DNA from 4 places in the Lactiplantibacillus sp. 3062 genome. Region 3 is predicted to be linked to each of the others. Evidence: predicted binding sites of a transcription regulator. Region 3 holds the regulator's gene; each other region holds the start of a gene.
The links. The regulator NrdR, encoded in region 3, represses ribonucleotide reductase genes. The targets are predictions, from matches to a motif close to ACACNATATATNGTGT.
Positions count from the first base shown of each region.

Region 1: ACWQAU_RS05940 (deoxynucleoside kinase) is a predicted target of NrdR. The motif match lies at 1,639-1,654, and genes of this name have one in related genera.
Region 2: pnuC (nicotinamide riboside transporter PnuC) is a predicted target of NrdR. The motif match lies at 2,839-2,854, and genes of this name have one in related genera.
Region 4: ACWQAU_RS06055 (deoxynucleoside kinase) is a predicted target of NrdR. The motif match lies at 3,146-3,161, and genes of this name have one in related genera.

Region 1 is NZ_JBVAYE010000002.1:617,690-622,482, forward strand. It holds gene ACWQAU_RS05930 (YhgE/Pip domain-containing protein) at 1-690, shown strand, start outside; gene mscL (large-conductance mechanosensitive channel protein MscL) at 1,194-1,574, shown strand; gene ACWQAU_RS05940 (deoxynucleoside kinase) at 1,679-2,326, shown strand; gene ACWQAU_RS05945 (glycerophosphodiester phosphodiesterase) at 2,508-3,194, opposite strand; gene ACWQAU_RS05950 (ABC transporter substrate-binding protein) at 3,215-4,567, opposite strand; gene ACWQAU_RS05955 (carbohydrate ABC transporter permease) at 4,564-4,793, opposite strand, start outside.
Region 2 is NZ_JBVAYE010000001.1:241,602-246,394, reverse strand. It holds gene ACWQAU_RS01120 (trans-sulfuration enzyme family protein) at 1-258, opposite strand, end outside; gene ACWQAU_RS01115 (PLP-dependent cysteine synthase family protein) at 270-1,181, opposite strand; gene map (type I methionyl aminopeptidase) at 1,794-2,585, opposite strand; gene pnuC (nicotinamide riboside transporter PnuC) at 2,947-3,735, shown strand; gene ACWQAU_RS01100 (DUF2089 family protein) at 3,934-4,212, shown strand; gene ACWQAU_RS01095 (hypothetical protein) at 4,205-4,492, shown strand.
Region 3 is NZ_JBVAYE010000002.1:484,228-489,020, reverse strand. It holds gene polA (DNA polymerase I) at 1-658, shown strand, start outside; gene mutM (bifunctional DNA-formamidopyrimidine glycosylase/DNA-(apurinic or apyrimidinic site) lyase) at 670-1,494, shown strand; gene coaE (dephospho-CoA kinase) at 1,504-2,097, shown strand; gene nrdR (transcriptional regulator NrdR) at 2,139-2,654, shown strand; gene ACWQAU_RS05335 (replication initiation and membrane attachment family protein) at 2,676-4,079, shown strand; gene dnaI (primosomal protein DnaI) at 4,083-4,793, shown strand, end outside.
Region 4 is NZ_JBVAYE010000003.1:630-5,422, reverse strand. It holds lysine riboswitch at 1-116, shown strand, start outside; gene ACWQAU_RS06065 (amino acid permease) at 260-1,711, shown strand; gene ACWQAU_RS06060 (M15 family metallopeptidase) at 2,093-2,830, shown strand; gene ACWQAU_RS06055 (deoxynucleoside kinase) at 3,213-3,848, shown strand; gene serS (serine--tRNA ligase) at 4,131-4,793, shown strand, end outside.

The DNA.
Region 1 (4,793 bases), 130 kb from region 3:
GACCGTGATGATGTACCAAACAACGGTACTGGTATGGCGCCGTATATGTTAAGTGTCTCGTTATTTGTCGGCGCGCTCGCCCTCAATATGATGTTTGATATGTATACCCCACGCAAACACCCGCAATCGGCACTGGATTGGTGGAGTAGCAAGGCCAGCATCATGCTCGTCTTTTCAATCATGGAAAGTACGATTATGCTCGGCTTGATGATGTTAATCAACGGACTCAGCCCGATTCATCCGTTTGCCACTTGGTTGTTACTCACGCTAACGGCGCTACTCTTCATGACGATCGTCGCTTGGCTTAACCTTGTCTTCGGCAAAGCTGGCGCCTTCTTCAGTATGGTACTACTAGTCTTACAGCTCGGTGGTTCAGCCGGAACGTATCCAATTCAGCTGTCAGGTCACTTTTTCCAAACAATCCACCCGTGGTTACCAATGAGTTACAGCGTCAACGGCTTGCGGCAGACCTTAATGACTGGTAATTCTGCTCTTCCTGAGATGGGCGTCTTAGCACTGATTCTAATGCTGTTTATTGCTCTGACCTGGTTGTTCTTTATCCGTCGTTACCCTCGGCTGGCTCAAATTGACTTTGAAGACCCCGTCGCCGTCAAAGCCACTCAGAGTAAGTTAGCCACGTTGGTTCGGCGAAAGGCCCAAGCTAAAGCATCTGACAATAAGACGAATTAGTTATTTGGATTTATGATCTCGAAACACTGCCAAAACGACTTTCTCTATATCAGAGAGAGTCGTTTTTAGCAGCTAACTAAGTTGACGACTTTACCCAAATGGTGCTGTTAATTCTGATTCGCTGGTCAACACCTTAACCTACTACTATATTATTAGTATTCGTGAAAATCCCTACTAATATTGAAACGACTTCCCCATTACTTGAGACTGCTTTTCACAGACTCATTTTGACCGGATGTCACACACGCTAAGTCATCTAGCTTGTCAGTCAACAGCCCAACTAACTAAAACCATTAACTAGTCTCAAATGCACCACAACAATCATTCAGAACAACATTAAGTCACTATCCAAACAAAACTAATCATGATACCACCTCAAATTAGTATGGGTATGCTTTAGTTAGGGACAAGCTTACGGTTAAATTAGATTGGTATATTGATTGAGTCCGCGTTTGATTTTGGCTATACTGTTAACAGTCAATTAATAAAGGAGTGCGAGTCGCATGATCAAAGAATTCAAGGAATTTATTGCCCGCGGTAACGTGATTGATTTGGCCGTTGGGGTTATTATTGGGTCCGCTTTTACGGCCATTGTTAAATCGTTGACAGACAACTTAATTAATCCACTGATTGGGATTTTCTTAGGCAAAGTTGATTTATCCAATCTAAAGTTCAGTATCGGTGATGCTACCTTTAAGTACGGGTCCTTTCTAAATGCCATCATTAATTTCTTCATCGTCGCCATCGTCGTTTTCATTCTGGTGAAAATTATTAATAAAGTGGTTAAAAATGAACCAGAAGAACCCGAGGAAGAAGAAGTCGATGTTTCCGCGCAATATCTAGAAGAAATTCGTGATTTATTAAAGGAACAGGCTAAAAAATAAGTGAAAATAGCTCCCAAGCAAATTTTTCATTAAAAGTCTATATGGTATTAAAACTTTTTTTGAGATACAATATATTGTGCAATTTTTTATAAAGAGGGGCTATCATGGTGATAATAACAGCAGGAATGATTGGGGTCGGCAAAACCACGTTAACGGGGTTAATTGCTGACCACCTTGGAACTAAGGCATTTTACGAACCGGTTGGCGACAACCCCGTATTGCCACTTTATTATTCGGATCCTAAGAATTACGGGTTCCTATTACAAATCTATTTCCTCAACAAACGTTTTGCAATGATCAAGAAGGCATTGGCCGACGATAACAACGTCCTCGACCGCTCCATCTATGAAGATGCCCTCTTCACCAAAGAAAACAACGCTGAAGGAAACATCTCTGACACTGAATTGAATGTTTACTTGCAACTACTAGACAATATGATGACCGAATTGACTGAACTGCCTAAGAAGGCACCAGACTTGATGGTCTACTCTGAAACTGACTTCGATACGATTCTTTACCGGATCAAGAAGCGTGGTCGCGACTACGAACAGTTCGACCACAACCCTGAACTGGAATCTTATTACTATAAGATGTGGACCGCTTATCGGAAATGGTACGATGAATACGATGCTAGCCCTAAAATGAAGATTGATTTACAACAGTACGACTTGGAAAAACCTGCTAACCAACAAGCAGTGCTGGCTCAAATCGATTCTGAATTAGGCAAGATTCGCAATCCAACCACAGTTTAATTAATCATGCTAAAAGCGCCAGTCCCGATAATGGGGACTGGCGCTTTTATTGCGCACAATCTAGCGAGCAAACAATACAGAAACTTCTTAATGACTCGCGACCAGCTAGCTAGGTAGCGCGGGTAGTGTCGCATTACCAAACGACAATCTTTGAATGCCGCACTAGCACAATTGCGCTCGATTACATGGCTGCCCGGACTTGTTGGGCTAACTCAAAGTTATTGGTAATCACCGCATTGACCGAGGCTGCGAACAATTGTTGCATTACGATTGGCTCATCCACTGTCCAAACCCGTTCAGCAACATGGTGTACAGGTTGATAGTGTTCAAGATGCACCCCTTCTAAGTGTTCGTGAGTCGCAAACTCATCCGGATTACCCAGACGCGCTGAAGTCAAAAAAGCATATTTCTGGCTGGCATCAATGGCGTAGGCCCGCTGTAAACTCTTCAGATTAAACGACGAAAAAACGACCGGATAAATTAAGTCAGTCTGCCGGACCATCCGTAGCACAATCCGCTCGATATCAAGATAATAGTGTCGATCAGTCTTCAACTCAAGGTTCAAGTGAACGGGCTCCCCACTCACTAAGTTTAAAAATTCTTGTAAGGATGGGACGGGCTCTCCATTTGCTAATTCAAATCTACGCAACTGTTCGAAGGTCAGATCCGCAATGGCCCCTTGCCCATTAGTAGTTCGATCGATTCGTTCGTCATGCATAATCACTGGTATTTGATCCTGGGTAAGATGGACGTCAAACTCTAAGCCATCGATATGATGACTGATGGCATACGCAAACCCAGCTAGCGAATTCTCAGGAAACTTAACGGGAACGCCCCGATGACCATAAATCAACGACATATTTGGCACAATTCTTCAACTCTTTCCAATTAATGACGACCGTTTGCACGGTTATTTGATTCTAACACTTTATTGTACGTATTTTCAGCCGTTTGCAACGATTGTCGAATATCTTGGCCTGCAAAAATCTGTTGCATCGCCGTTTGAATCGCCGTCCGTGCGGGAACCCAACCATCGACAAAGACACCTGAGTTCGTATTATTAGGCTTCGTTCGTAGCATCTGATTACCAGAAACTTCTAGGACCGGCGACTTCTTGAATAGTTTTTTCAGCGTTGGCTCGTCCTTAGCCCCCTTATTAACGGCTAAATAACCAGTCTTAGCTTGCCAATCGGCTTGCGTCTGTGCGCTAGCGAGAAACTTAGTGAATTCCCACGCGCCATCTTGGACCGCGCTTGGTTTATCGTTCGCAATCCAAAGTGCCGCCCCACCAACTGCGATTCCGTTGGCTCTCTGACCATTCGGCCGTGGGAAATATGTGACACCTAGATCATTTTTGAGCACTTGATACAACTGACCCGTGTTCGCGGACGATTGCATGAAGATACCCAAATGGCCTGCCAAGAAAGAAGCTGCTTCATTTGCAGCAGCATTACCACCCGAACCAAAGTTCATAAAGTCACCATAGTCAATATTTTCTTTAACCCACTTCATCGCATTGATCGCCGCGGGACTCGTAAAGTCGACCTTAGTCGCATTGCCAGTATGACCATTATCACGATTGGCAACGGGAACACCTGCGTTAGCGACCAGCTGCTCGAATAGCCACGAATAGGCCTCCATTGTCATTCCCTTGACTTTGCCGTGGGATTTGTCGTGGATGGCCTTAGCGACTCGCGTGATATCATCGTAAGTCGGATCCACTGGTGGCGGCGTAATCCCGTACTGACGCAAGACCCTCTTATTATAATAAAGCGCCGTTTGCGATGCATTAAACGGCATTGCTAGCAATTGATTGTCGCGCATCACGATCGCCTTGGCGCCCGGAATGATTTGATCAGCATCGTAATGGTCACGGTCAATAAATTTCTGCATCGGTGTCGTGAAACCACTGTGATACATCTGACTGGTGGAAATATCCATCGATTGAAATAGCGCTGGTGACGCGGCCGTCCCATGCGTATTCAAGATTTTTTGAATGACGCCATTATAGCCACCCTCAAACTCGGCTACAACTTCATATTTGGACTGTTGGTGATTAAACGCTTTAACGTAGGCGTCAATCGCTTGTTGACCAGGACCTTTCATCTCATGCCAAAACACCACTTTAATGCGACTACTATCCGCATGGACACGGGTCCGACTATAAGCGACCCCACCCACTACCAAGAGGACAACCATCATACCGGCTAGCCACTGCCACTTTCGCGTTATCTTCATCATTTCACCGAACCTTCATTCAATCCAGATTTAAAGTAGTGTTGCCCCCAGAAAAGGACAATCAATGTTGGAATCACCACGATGGCGGCACTCGCCTGAACGAGTCCCCAATTCGTAGCGGTTTCCTCCGAATGCAATTGCCGCAATCCATCTTGGACCGGACGTAGCCGATTTGAAAACGTGGTTAGCATTGGCCATAAATATTGGTTCCAGCTTCCTAAAAAGCTGT
Region 2 (4,793 bases), on a different contig from region 3:
AGCCGAGAATAGTGAGAAGACGGTATTAATGGCAGCGGAGCCAGAAGCAAATGCGAAGCCAGCGCTGCCATGTTCGAGGGTGGCAATTAATGCTTCGACGGCGGCCCGGGTTGGATTTCCCGTCCGTGAATATTCGTATTGATTTTGACCGATTTTTGTTTGGCGGAAGGTCGAGGCCATGTAGATGGGTACCGAAGTCGCGCCAGTAGTGGCGTCCTCACTGATACCACCGTGAATTAATTGGGTTTCAAATTTCATTGTTAAAGTCCTCATTTCGTATAGATTTTTTGGCTCAGATAACGCTCACTACTGTCTGGAAAGATGGTCACGATATGACTATTGGCAGGCAGGTTGGTGGCAAGTTGTAAACTAGCGGCTAGCGCAGCGCCGCTAGAACTGCCAATCAGTAAACCGTGGTCACGGGCTAGGTGTCGAACTTGGGCAAAGGCATCATTGTCCGCGATGGTCAGTGTCTGGTCGATGCGAACCTGATCGAAAAATGGTGGGATGAATTCGACGCCGATTCCCTCGGTACGATGTGCGTGAGCTGGTCCACCATTTAAAATGGAACCTTCTGGCTCAACGACTACGGCTTTGGTTGCTGAATCTTGGGCTTGAAGATAAGCCGCTACTCCGGCAAATGTCCCACCGCTACCGGCTCCAGCGACGAAGGCGGTTATAGGTGCAGGCATGTCCGCCAGAATTTCTGGTGCCAGTGTGTGGTAATAAGCCGCGGGATTAGCCGGATTCTTGAATTGCATGGGGACGTAACTGTTGGAAATCGTTGCGGCTAGTGCCTCAGCTTTGCGAATGGCACCTTTGATTCCTTCCTCGCTAGGTGTATGAACAATTTCAGCACCCAATGCTTGCATTAAAACTTGTTTTTCCATACTGAACTTTTCTGGGACGACTAAGATGGTACGTAGGTGGTGCGCTTGAGTTGCTAAGGCTAAACCAATTCCGGTGTTACCAGCAGTTGGTTCAATAATCGTTGTCTTGGCGTTAACCCGGCCCCGTTGCAAGCCGTCTTCAATCAGATAGGCTCCCAGCCGGTCCTTAATACTGCCGCCGGGGTTGAACATTTCAAGCTTGGCATAGATGTGACTGTGATTTGGAACCTCGATGGGTAACGCCATCAGGGGGGTGTGGCCGATAAGTTCTTGAACGTGCTGAATGAGCATATAAATTCCTCCAATCGCTGCGGTGGGGTGCCAAAAGCGACAAAAAAGGCGCGAGAATTCGAATGAATTCCTCGCGCCCAGTACAATATCCAGCCATGCTGGACATTGATTTTTAGGATGACACTCCTCAAAAAGTCAATGCTTAACAGGCCGAACATCGCGATAAGCGCGCAGTTCGGCAACAACAGTTATTCAAAGCACTACTTGTTAATTGAGTCATGTCTGATCCTCCTCTGGATTGATTGGGACTAACTATACAAGATGATTTTGAGCGCGTCAAGTGGTGAATGACGATTTGCAATAAGCGGTAAGAGATGAAGATTGGCTGAGAACGTTATTGAATCAGCGTTAGTTTTGCCAAACGGTTGTCATTAAAATAAATATATTAGGTGGTTGAATCAGTTGATTGTGACCGAGGATAAAGATGTTAAAATTTATCCAATATCAGTTTTTCATGTCTTATAATCAAGACGTTTTCCAAGACACATATAACTAGTTTTATTCTGACAATAGCTAGTGAACGTGCTGTTGATAATAACTAAAACAATCCCACCCTGATTAGCAAGTGACTAAACTAGGGTGGGATTGTTCGTGATTATAATTTAAATGATATTACTTATTCCATAAGTATTTAGCATCAAAATCATTATCGAATGATGATAAAATCTTAGGACCGTCATCGGTAACGACAAGGGTGTGCTCGTATTGGCAGCTAAGACTGCCATCTAAAGTGCGAACAGTCCAACCGTCATCGGCAGTTTCGCCAGAACGCCAGTCACCAATATTGACCATTGGTTCGATAGTAATGGTCATACCAGCTTTTAGACGGGTGCCGTGACCAGCTTCGCCATAATGTGGAACATCAGGCTTTTCGTGCATCGTCGGTCCAATACCATGACCAATGTATTCGCGTACAACGCCGTAACCCATTTCGTTTTCAGCGTAATTCTGAATAGCCCAGCCGATATCACCAATTCGGTTGCCAACAACGGCTTGGTCAATACCGAGGTATAGCGCTTTATGGGTCACTTCCATGAGTTTTTTAACTTCGGGTGATGGTGTACCAGCAACAAAGGCGTGGCAAGAGTCACTAAGGTAGCCATGGTAGTTAATAACGGTATCAACTTTTAATAAGTCTCCATCTTTGACCAAGATATCTTTACTAGGACAGCCGTGACAAATCATGTCATTGACGCTGACACAAGTTGAGTACTTATAACCTTCAAAGTTGAGTTCGCCAGGAGTAGCGTCGTGTGCAACGATGTATTCGTAGGCAAAGTGGTCAACATCCCAAGTCGTAATTCCGGGCTTGATGTAGTCTTCAAGGGCGTGAAACAGGCCAACCATGATGTCACCGGCAGCTTGCATCCCTTTGATTTCGCGATCTGATTTAAGCGTAATCATGAGGTTCCTCCAAAAAAATTAATTATATTGTGATGCTAAAAGTTTGTTCCTCTCCAGTATACTGCAAGCATTGTATTGCGACAAAACGCATTGTTTTGACCTGATATTGATAACGCTATCAGTAGGCCGAAATCAAAAAAATATAAAAAAATCAGCACGCCAAAAATACCAAATTGCCGGGGCGCAGTTGGATTAATTGTAAACAATTCAATATAAATTTGGAATTTTACCCTTTTCATCGGCCAAGATAATGATACAATATATTGTGTTGTTTTAAACGGAAACACTACATGTAGTAGTGTGACGTGACTGGTTGGCCAACTAGATACCTACAACCGCATATGAAAACGGAAAGAGGAGCATGATTTTGAGTAATTATTTTAAATTCTTATCACACCAACTAAAAGGTTGGCCACAACAGAACTACTATCTATTCTATTTTAGCCTAGGATGTCAAGTAATGACGTTAGTAAGTGCGCCAATTACAGCATTGTCTATTTTAACATTTATTGGGACCACTTTGGGTGTTCTTTGTGTGTTAGCCATTAATGCGGCTAAGTCAGTCAATGGATTATTAGGCGTCATCTCCGCCGCTTGCTTCATCGTAGTTGGTTTTTCAGCTAAGAACTATTTAAGCATTGGGGAACAATTAGCCTACGTCGTAACGCTTGATATTCCAGTACTATTAAGTGCTAATTGGAACGTCAACATGGTTTCAAAGATTCGGAAGTTTACGGGTAAGACGTGGATCGTCGCAATTGTCGCAACTTTAGTTGTTTATGCCATCTCCGGCTATCTTATTGGTGCCTTAACTGATGATCCCCGGCCATGGGTCGATGCCATTAGTTTTGCGATTTGTTTAACGGCCGGCGTTATTTGCTTCCTCCGTTACAACAACCAGTATTTCTGGTGGATTGCCTCTGGTTTAGCACAAATGGTCCTCTGGTTCATCTCGTTCCGTCAAGGTTCGGCGACACTAGCAATGTTCATTAATAGTTCCGTTTATCTGATGAACGATGTCTTGGCTTTCACTGTTTCACCTTGGTATAACAAACATGAACGCGCTCGGTTGATGGCCGAAGAACAAGCAGCTAGTGATGCAGCTAGCGCGGATGCTAGTGATAATCAGGCATTTGGATTGAATCACTAAAGGTCAGCTAATAAATTTACTGAGACTAGTAGCGTTAATATTCTAAATAAGGCGAGTACTGTAATTCTTTTGGATTAGAGTACTCGTCTTTATTTGAATAGCTCCGGATTGTATCAGTTATCAAATATATGCTTTTTTATTGACATTATAATAAACAATGTTAAAGTTTAATAAACAATATTAAAAAAGAGGGATGCTATGGACTGGTTTGTGAATTTAGAACGTGAGGATCAGGAATTTGTTAAACAATTGGTTATTGCCTCAGGTTCTCTAAAACAACTCGCTAAGATTTATCAAGTGAGTTATCCAACCGTGCGAATGCGGTTAAACACGATTATTCAAAAAATTAACTTTATTGAGGACAACGGTGCAAATACGTTTGAAACGAAGGTTATGAAATTGGTAATCGATGAGAAATTATCGTTAGAGGTAGCAAAACAGATTATTACTGACTTTAGGGAGGAACAACATGAGTGATTTTAAAGGAATTCTGATTGGTATGTTGGTCGTTGCAGTGCTCTATATGTTAGATCGATACTTACCAAGGTGGTTTGGGGCAATTCCGGGAGCTGGCTTTTTAGGCTTTATTATTTACATTGTTTTTACAAAAGAGGTCTCTTTATTATCAATAGTAACCGTATTGTTAGTTGGCGAAGCCGTGCTGAATGGTATCTGGATAGATGCACTCGTGAACCGAAAGAGAAAAATGAAAAAAGAAGTAGCAACAATGAAAGCGAAAGATTTATTGCGAAAATAGTAATATTAATGAAATCATCAGATATAGAATCGACATTGGTTGGAGATTGCTGTTAGCGCTCTGCGAATGTCGATTTTTTATTGTGGTGCGGACTATCCTGCTAGTTCAACCAATACTGTATAGGTGTTGGCACTTATTATGAAGCAGTTATTGAATACTGAAATATAAGCTCGAATTTTGTGAACTCTAGACATGTCTAGACTTGATCTGTCTGGTATAATCTACAAATTTAATTGGGTTATTACTTAAATATTGACAACTTGTCTAAACAAGTCTATATTCATAAATGAAAACGATAACA
Region 3 (4,793 bases):
ACGGGTTCTCGCGCATATTACTGATGATGAAAATATGCAGGCCGCTTTTAAAGCGGGTGATGATATTCATGCCGCAACGGCCATGCGAATCTTTCATTTGAACTCAGCTGAAGAGGTGACGCCAAATATTCGACGGCAAGCCAAGGCGGTTAACTTTGGAATCGTCTATGGAATTAGTGATTACGGCTTGTCACAAAATATCGGCATTACGCGTAAACAGGCTCGCAGCTTTATTGACGCTTACTTCAAAGAATATCCGGGTGTCAAAAAGTATATGGATGAAATTGTCCAAACGGCGAAAAAACAAGGTTATGTGGAAACCATTTCACATCGACGCCGGTACTTGCCAGATATTAATTCCAAGAGCTTCAACCAACGCTCATTCGCTGAACGGACAGCCATGAATACCCCCATCCAAGGGAGTGCGGCTGATATTATCAAGATTGCGATGATTAAGATGCAAGATAAGTTACAGGCTGCGGGTTTGAAAGCAACCATGCTGTTACAAGTTCATGATGAATTGATTTTTGAAGCGCCAAAAGAAGAAATTCCAGTTTTAGAAAAATTAGTGCCAAGCGTGATGGATTCCGCCGTACAGTTAGCCGTACCGTTAAAGGTTGAGAGCCACTACGGTGATACTTGGTACGATGCAAAATAGGGGGAACCACCATGCCTGAATTACCTGAAGTTGAAACTGTTCGTCGCGGCTTAAATCGTCTGGTTAGCGGGGCAACGATTGCTAGTATCGAGGTTTTTTGGCCGAAAATTATTAATAATGATGTCGATAGTTTCAAACAGCGTTTAGCCAACCAAACGATCCAGACCATTGATCGGCGGGGGAAGTATTTGTTGTTTCGCTTTAGCAATGGTCTGACGATGGTGTCGCATTTGCGGATGGAAGGCAAGTATAATGTTGTACCGCGTGGTGAAGATCAAGGTAAACACACGCACGTGATCTTCCATCTGACCGATGATCGTGATTTGCTGTACAACGATACGCGTAAGTTCGGGCGAATGACGCTCGTGCCGACCGGTGAAGAAAACACGGTGGCGGGATTGCGGACAATTGGCCCGGAACCCGTTGCTGAACAGTTAACACTGGCTTATATGACGGCCACTTTTGGCAAGTCGAAAAAGATGATCAAGCCACTATTGTTGGATCAAAGTAAGATTGCGGGCATTGGGAATATTTACGCGGACGAAACGCTATGGATGAGTAAGATTCATCCAATGCGGCCTGCTAATTCACTAACTACTGATGAGATTGCAACATTGCGCCAAAACATTATTGATGAAATGGCGATGGCAATTAAAGGTCACGGCACCACTGTTCATTCATTTTCAACGGCATTTGGTGAAGCCGGTCAGTTTCAAAATCACTTACACGTCTATGGTCGTGAAGGGGAACCTTGCGAACGGTGTGGCACAATTATTGAGAAAATCAAAGTGGCACAGCGAGGGACCCATTTTTGCCCGTTAGAACAACGGTTGTAGGTGATCAAGATGACAAAGTTGATTGGATTGACTGGTGGCATTGCCACTGGTAAGTCGACTGTTTCTAAGCTGCTGGCAACTAAGTTACCAATCGTTGATGCGGATAAAATCGCGTGGCAGGTTGAAGGACCAGGCCAACCGACGACCCAAAAGATTGTGGCGCACTTTGGTCAGCAAGCAGTGCTGGCAGACGGGCGGCTGAATCGGCCATGGCTTGGCCAGTTGGTTTTTAACGATGCTCAAGCTTTACAAGCCTTAACCGCAATTACACGGTTACCGATTCAGTACGCGATGTTCGAAGCGATTGTCGCGGCGAACCAGCAACAGCCAGACGCAATTATTTTAGATGTGCCGTTGTTATTTGAAAGTGGCTGGCAACACGTTTGTGATCAAGTGTTGGTTGTGACGGCATCACCCGCCGTAGTATTGCAGCGGTTGATGGCGCGTAACCACTTATCGCAACAGGCGGCTCAGGCACGAATTGACAGCCAAATGCCACTTGCACAGAAGGTCGCAAGGGCTGACGTTGTCATTGATAACGGGGCCAACATTGATAAAACTAAAGCAGCCGTGTTAAAATGGCTGAAAACTATTACTAAATAAAGAAAAACTGATTGTTAGTTGTTACAAGGGGTGAGAAGTCTATGCAATGTCCACATTGTCATCATAATGGCTCCCGCGTGGTTGACAGTCGACCAACTGATGATGGTCGCGTGATTCGACGGCGCCGGGAATGCGAAAACTGTGGGTTCCGGTTCACAACATTTGAACGGGTCGAAGCCACGCCATTATTAGTCATTAAGAAAAATGGTGCCCGCGAAGAATTCAATCGTGAAAAAGTCTTGCGCGGAATTATTCGCTCGGCCGAGAAACGACCCGTTAGCATGGAAACCATGACGGGCGTCGTTGATGATGTTGAAAATAAGGTCCGGTCACTGGGCGAAAATGAAATTTCAAGCCAAGTTATCGGTGAGTATGTCATGGAGCAATTGGCAGATATTGACGAAATTTCGTACATTCGTTTTGCCAGTGTTTACCGGCAATTCAAGGATATGCACGTCTTCTTGAATGAGCTCCAAGATATGATGGAGCGTGATAAGGTCAAACTGGCAAAACCGTCAGCGAAGACGACCCACGCACCTAAACGAAAAAAAGATTAGTGAAAAAGAATGGTGAACAACATGCCAAATGATGAACCCTTAACACCCAAAACTGGGTTAGTGGTCCCGCAAGCACCAGCGCTTAGTGCGGCGCAACAAGCTGTATTGGCGGAATTATACTTGCCACTGATGGGGCCCTTGGCATATAGCTTGTACGCGGCGTTACGTAGCTTACAGAGTAGCGAGAATGAGCTGAGCAATCGACGCAGTCACGCGGAACTGCTTGGCATCCTAAATGTGGACTTGCCGACGGTGTTAGCGGCTCGGCGTAAACTTGAAGCAACTGGCTTGTTGCGCAGCTATTATCAACAAGATGAATTGGGTGCCATGTACATTTATCAACTACAAGCACCATTACTGGCGTTACAATTCTTTGCGGATGATCTATTGAGTGTCCTATTGTTAGATACGGTCGGTGAGTTACGTTATCAACAACTTGCTGGCGATTTTGCAGCACAGCCGATTGACTTGACGGCTGCCAAAGACGTGACGGCAAATATCTTAGATGTGTTTCACGTTGATAGTCAAAAAGTTACGACGCCACCTCTTTCAGTGCAAAAGGTGCGCGCCCAATTGGCGGCCAATGAACCGGCCGAGGATCACTCGCCCGTGCTCAGTGACGATGACTTTGACTGGCAACTGTTGGGGCAAATTTTGAAGCAGAACTATGTTGATCTCAAACAGGTTGCGAGTTCACGGCAACTGATCATTACGGAAAGTCGGGTCTACGGCATCAGTGAGATTGAGATGGCTAAGTTAATCAGTGAAGTGGCTAGTTTAACAACGGGTCAGTTTGATGAAAATCAATTGAAATTATTGATTGCGCGGCGCTATGAACGGCCCGCAGTTTCGAGTCAGCAGGTCGCTACGGAAGCACCGGTTGCAACGACGACCGCTAAGGATACCAAGGCTTCAGCACAACTCTCAACAGCTGAGCAGCAACTCGTGACGTATGCTAAGCAGACAGCACCGTATGACTTTTTATCAGCTTTGAAGCAGGAGAAACATGGTTTTGTGACGAGCGGTGAGAACCGACTAGTTCATGATTTAATTGGTCGGGGGGTATTACCCAATGCCGTCATCAACATGGTGATCTACTACTTATTGCAAAATCGGGAGTTAGCTGCCCTTAATCGTAATTTGCTAGAAACAGTCGCCAATGATTGGCAACAACACGGCATTACGACGCCGGAAGCGGCTTTGATGTATTTGAAGCAACGTAAACAGCCGAAATCAACACCAACACGGCGCAAGAATAATCGGCCGGCGCGTAAGGAGATTATGCCAAAGTGGGCCCAACAACAGCAACAGACTGAGAGTGGTAAGCAACCAGCTCAGACCGGTAAACAAATTACTGCTGCCCAACGCAAACAGCTTGCTGATCGACTAGCAAAGCTTGAGACAAATTCGGAAAAGGAGGACTAAAACATGGAGAATATCTCAGAAACACTCCGGACGTTAATGAATCGGAAAAACTTGAATCATCGGTATGAGGCGTTAATGACAGCTGTGTACCAAGATCCAGATGTTCGCCAGTTTTTAGCTGCTCATCAAAACGAATTATCTTCGGATGCGCTAGAACGTTCAGCGGCTAAATTATATGAGTTTTGTGAAGAGAAACGTAAAATTGCGCGGCACGAGCCAACTCAAGCACCTGGGTATCAGCCGACATTAGTGATGAGTAATCACTTGATTGACATTGCTTATCAGCCAACACCACAAATGCAAGAACAGCAAGCTGCTCACGCATTGCAACAGCGGGTTCGATCAATCAGCATGCCGAAAAATATTCAGACGGCGGACTTAAAGACGTATGATCAAGATGGTGACCGGGCGACAGCATTAATGGCAGCACTTGATTTTATTGATGCCTATACACAAGCGCCCAAGCGTTTTCACCGGGGCTTATATCTCTATGGCTCATTTGGTGTCGGTAAAACTTATTTACTCGGTGGGATGGCGAACGCGTTGGCTGCTAAGGGTTTCAATACGACCTTGATTCATTTTCCGAGTTTTGCGGTCGAGATGAAGCGCTCAATTAGTAACAATACGTCGGCGGATAAGGTCGATGCGATTAAACGGGCACCGATTCTCATGATTGATGATATCGGTGCGGATGCTTCGTCGACTTGGATTCGG
Region 4 (4,793 bases), on a different contig from region 3:
AGTGAACGGGGCAACCGCCGAAATCGATGGATCAGTGACCGATTCATCCGTTGGGCCTTGGTTGAATAAATCAAGGACTGTCGCAGCTAGAATAGTTGCGGGGCGCTATCGACGATGAAATCAGCAATTATGTCAATCAATCTGATTAAAGTCTTTTTGCGCACGTTATCGTGAGGCAAAGAGGCTTTTTATTTTGATTGTGCTAACCTGAATCGGTGTGAACACTTTTAGATATAAATCGATTTTTGGAGGTTCTGCAATGGCAGAAAAACAACATCAGGAAGTGCATCGTTCCTTACAGACGCGGCATTTATCCATGATTGCATTAGGTGGTAGTATCGGGACCGGGCTGTTTGTCGCGTCCGGTTCGGCAATTTCAACGGCTGGGCCAGGGGGAGCATTACTGGCCTACGTTGGTATTGGAGTGATGGTTTACTTTTTAATGACTAGTCTGGGCGAAATGGCAACTTATTTGCCCGTTTCAGGTTCGTTTTCCACGTATGCCACGAAGTTTGTTGACCCGGCACTTGGGTTTGCGATGGGCTGGAATTACTGGTTCAACTGGGCAATCACTTTAGCGGTCGATATTAGTACGGCGGCGATTGTCATGCAGTTCTGGTTGCCATCCGTGCCGGGGTGGGTTTTTAGTCTGATTGCGCTCGTTTTGATTTTTACGATCAACGCGCTGTCAGTCCGGTCGTTTGGAGAAACTGAGTACTGGCTTTCGCTAATTAAAGTGGTGACCGTGCTCGTATTCTTGGTTATCGGTGTCTTGACGATCGTGGGAATCATGGGCGGTCATGCCACTGGCCTCAGTAACTTTACTTATAAAAAGGCACCATTTGTCGGTGGAATTCCAACGATTTTGAGTGTCTTCGTGGTCGCTGGTTTTTCGTTTCAAGGAACCGAATTAATTGGGATCACGGCCGGGGAGTCAGCAACACCGGAGAAAAGTATTCCGGCGGCTATTAAACAAGTTTTCTGGCGTATTTTGTTATTTTACATTTTAGCCATTTTCGTGATTGCGGCGATTATTCCTTATACGTCGAAAGATCTTCTAGGGTCATCAGCGAGCGATATTGCCATCAGTCCGTTCACGTTAGTCTTTAAACGGGCTGGGTTGGCGGCTGCGGCCAGTGTGATGAACGCAGTGATCTTGACGTCCGTATTGTCAGCTGCTAATTCGGGGATGTACGCCTCGACACGGATGTTATATTCTTTGTCATTACAGGGTTATGCCCCCAAGACATTTGGTCGGGTCAATCGTCGTGGGATTCCAATCATGGCATTATTAGGAACGACGGTGATTGGATTACTCACGTTCTTGTCGAGTCTATTCGGTGAACGGATTTATATTTTCCTCGTTTCGGCCAGTGGGTTAACGGGTTTTATCGCTTGGCTAGGAATCGCTATTTCGCATCTGCGTTTCCGTCGCGCGTTTGTTAAGCAGGGGCATCAATTGAGTGAATTGCGGTACCATGCCAAGTGGTTCCCATTTGGCCCGTGGTTCGCCTTTATCTTGTGTGTCGTGGTCATTATTGGTCAAGACTTACATTCATTTGCAACGCTTGATTGGCAGGCTATTGGGGTGACCTATATGAGCATCCCGTTATTCATCATCTTGTATGTCTATTATAAGATTCGCTATCATACTAAGATGATTCCGCTAGACAAGGTTGATTTGACACGCAAACGACACCATCAAGATTAAGCACGCACTTTGATAGTTTGATTAAATGCGGTTGACACTGGGTCAATCGCATTTTTTGACGGCGAGAGTTGGACCTGTCAACTCAAGGCGCGGTCGTATTTTTAGGTGTCCTGATTTATGCTGATAACACTGCTCGCAACAGATGGTCACGGCGGGTCGTTATGAGTGGGGGCTTGCACGATTGTAATGATAGCAAGCGGCAAATTGAGGGTGCGCTAATCTGATATCTATGGTAATTTGATAGAATGAGAATATGGAATCATTAAAAATTCGCAAACTTATCCTTAGGAATAGGCTAGTCGGCTATGACTATGCTAAGCTGAAATGAGAAAGGCAGCGAGAGAGATGTTAAAGAGAAATTTGTTAAGAGGTCTAGCATTAGTGTCATTAGCAGGTGTCCTGGCTGGCTGTGGTGCTAGCCAGTCGACGTCTAAAGCGACTAGTAGTTCTACGAGTGCTAAGTCGACGAAGACGCAGACCAAGCGGCAACGACTGATTAGTGCCTTACCGAAAGACGTTAAATCGACCGATAGCGACTTAGTGGTCGTCAATAAGTGGCATAAGCGCGCTGAGATGACATTTAATAAGTCGAGCGTGGATGGTATTGAAGTCCGTAGTTCTATCGTCAAACCATTGGAAGCCTTTCTAGCGGGGGCAAAAAAAGCCGGCTATCCAGCAACAATCGTGTCTGGGTATCGTTCAGTCGCTTATCAAAAAGAGGTTTGGGATCAGTCGATTCAAACCTATGAGAATCAAGGAAAATCAGCCAAGGAAGCCTTAAAGCTGACTAAAGAATATGTCGCAGTTCCTAGTGGTAGTGAGCATGAAACTGGTCTCGCAGCAGATATCATGAACACGCACTGGTACAGCACTCATGGTAATCAATTATTGTCATCATCCGACAAGAACAAGGGTCAGCAGTGGTTGATTAATCACGCGGCGGACTATGGATTTGTGTTGCGCTTTACTAAAGATGGTAAGCAGTCGACCGGGATTGACTATGAATCTTGGCATTTCCGTTACGTTGGTAAGGCGAGTGCGGAATTCATGACTAAGCACAATTTGACTCTCGAACAGTACGTCAGTTTGCTGCAAGCTCGAGAAAAGGCGGCCAAGTAATAAGCTAGCCGTATTATTGATGGCCCCAATTAATACCATTTATGGCGTACGTTAGGAATTAGCTAGCGTGCGCTTTTAAATTGTCTTCGGTTTAGCAATGTGGGTTCGTCTCAACTGAGTATTATTTGGTCACGACAGATTATGCTGGTCAGAGGCCGCACTCAAAGCTGAAGTGCCACCAGCGCCGGCTTGGGTAGTAACCCAGTGTGTGTTAGTGAGTTGCTTGGATCGCTGACTAGTGCGTCGCAGTTGTGGCTGGTGCGAAGTTTTTCACTGAATTGACTCACCAGATATTGCATTTTAAGACGTGGGTGCGTACAATATGTAGTGTTGCTTTTAGAGATAATCAAAATTTTGACGTGATTAAAAGGAGAGACGCCCCATGCTTGTAATGTCAGGAACAATCGGTGCCGGCAAGACGAGTTTAACGCAGTTAGTGGCTAACCACTTTGGTTCTAAAGCGTTTTACGAGTCAGTTGATGATAATCCCATTTTGCCGTTATTTTATAAGGATCCTAAGAAGTACGCCTTCTTATTACAAATCTATTTTTTAAATAAACGGTTAGACAGTATTAAATCAGCTTTTGCTAACGATCTGGACGTCTTAGACCGGTCGATTTTTGAAGATTCATTATTATTTCATTTGAATGGTGATCTTGGCCGGGCGACGAATACCGAAGTTGACATTTATGATTCATTATTAGATAACATGATGCAGGAATTGCCAGAAGCGTCTCATCAAAAGAGTCCTGATTTACTTATTCATATCAATATTTCTTTTGATACGATGCTCAAACGAATCCAAAAGCGGGGCCGTTCTTACGAACAAATTGATCAAGATCCTGATTTATATAAATATTATCAGACTTTGAATGAACGCTATGACGACTGGTACGCTAATTATGATCATAGCCCGAAGATGCAGATCGACGGGGATCAGCTGGACTTTGTCGCCGATGCGGATGCGCGTAAGGAAGTCATTCGGTTGATCGACGAAAAAGTGGCTAGTTTAGGCTAGTTGCCTTTTTAGAATCAATGTTTTATAGTAGACAGTGAATATTAAACACGGCGCGTTTTTAAGTAGACGTTCAGAGAATCGGTGGGTGGTGTGAATCGGTAGTCGAAACTCCGGCGCGACAATGTGGGCAGGTAATACTGCACGGCACGGCCGTTATCCGTTTAAGGGTGGGATTAATCATGATCCTGAACTTGGGTGGTACCGCGAATCGCAGTCTCTTCGTCCCAATTGGGAGGAGAGACTGTTTTTATTTACGATTAAAAGTGAAAAGGAGACGTCGTTATGTTAGATGTTAAAATGATTCGTCAAAATCCAGATTTTGTAAAAGAACAGCTTGGTCATCGGGGCGTTGCTGCGAGTGACATCGATGATTTATTGGCCGCTGATGAAAAGCGTCGTGAATTGATCGCCAAGAGCGAACAATTGAAGTCGACGCGTAACCAAGTTTCAGGCGAAATTTCACAGAAGAAGCGGAACAAGGAAGACGCTAGTGCCGAAATTGCAGAAATGCAAAAGGTTAGCGCCGATGTGAAGACGTTGGATGAAGAACGGCGGACAGTCGATGCCCAAGTTCAGGATATGGCTGCACATTTACCAAACATGCCCCATCCCGACGTACCAGTTAGCTTGAAAGAAGAAGATGCCGTTGAATTACGTCGAATCGGGACACCACGGCATTTTGACTTTACGCCGAAAGCACATTGGGATATCGGTGAAGATTTAGGCATCTTAGACTTTGAGCGCGGTGCTAAGGTTTCTGGTAGTCGTTTCTTATACTACGTGGGCGATGGTGCTAAACTGGAACGCGCCGTTTACAACTTTTTCTTAGACCAGCACGAAGCTGAAGGGTATACGGAAGTTTTGCCGCCATACATGGTCACTGATGAATCTATGTACGGTACCGGCCAATTTCCTAAGTTCAAGGAAGACGCTTTCCGGATTACG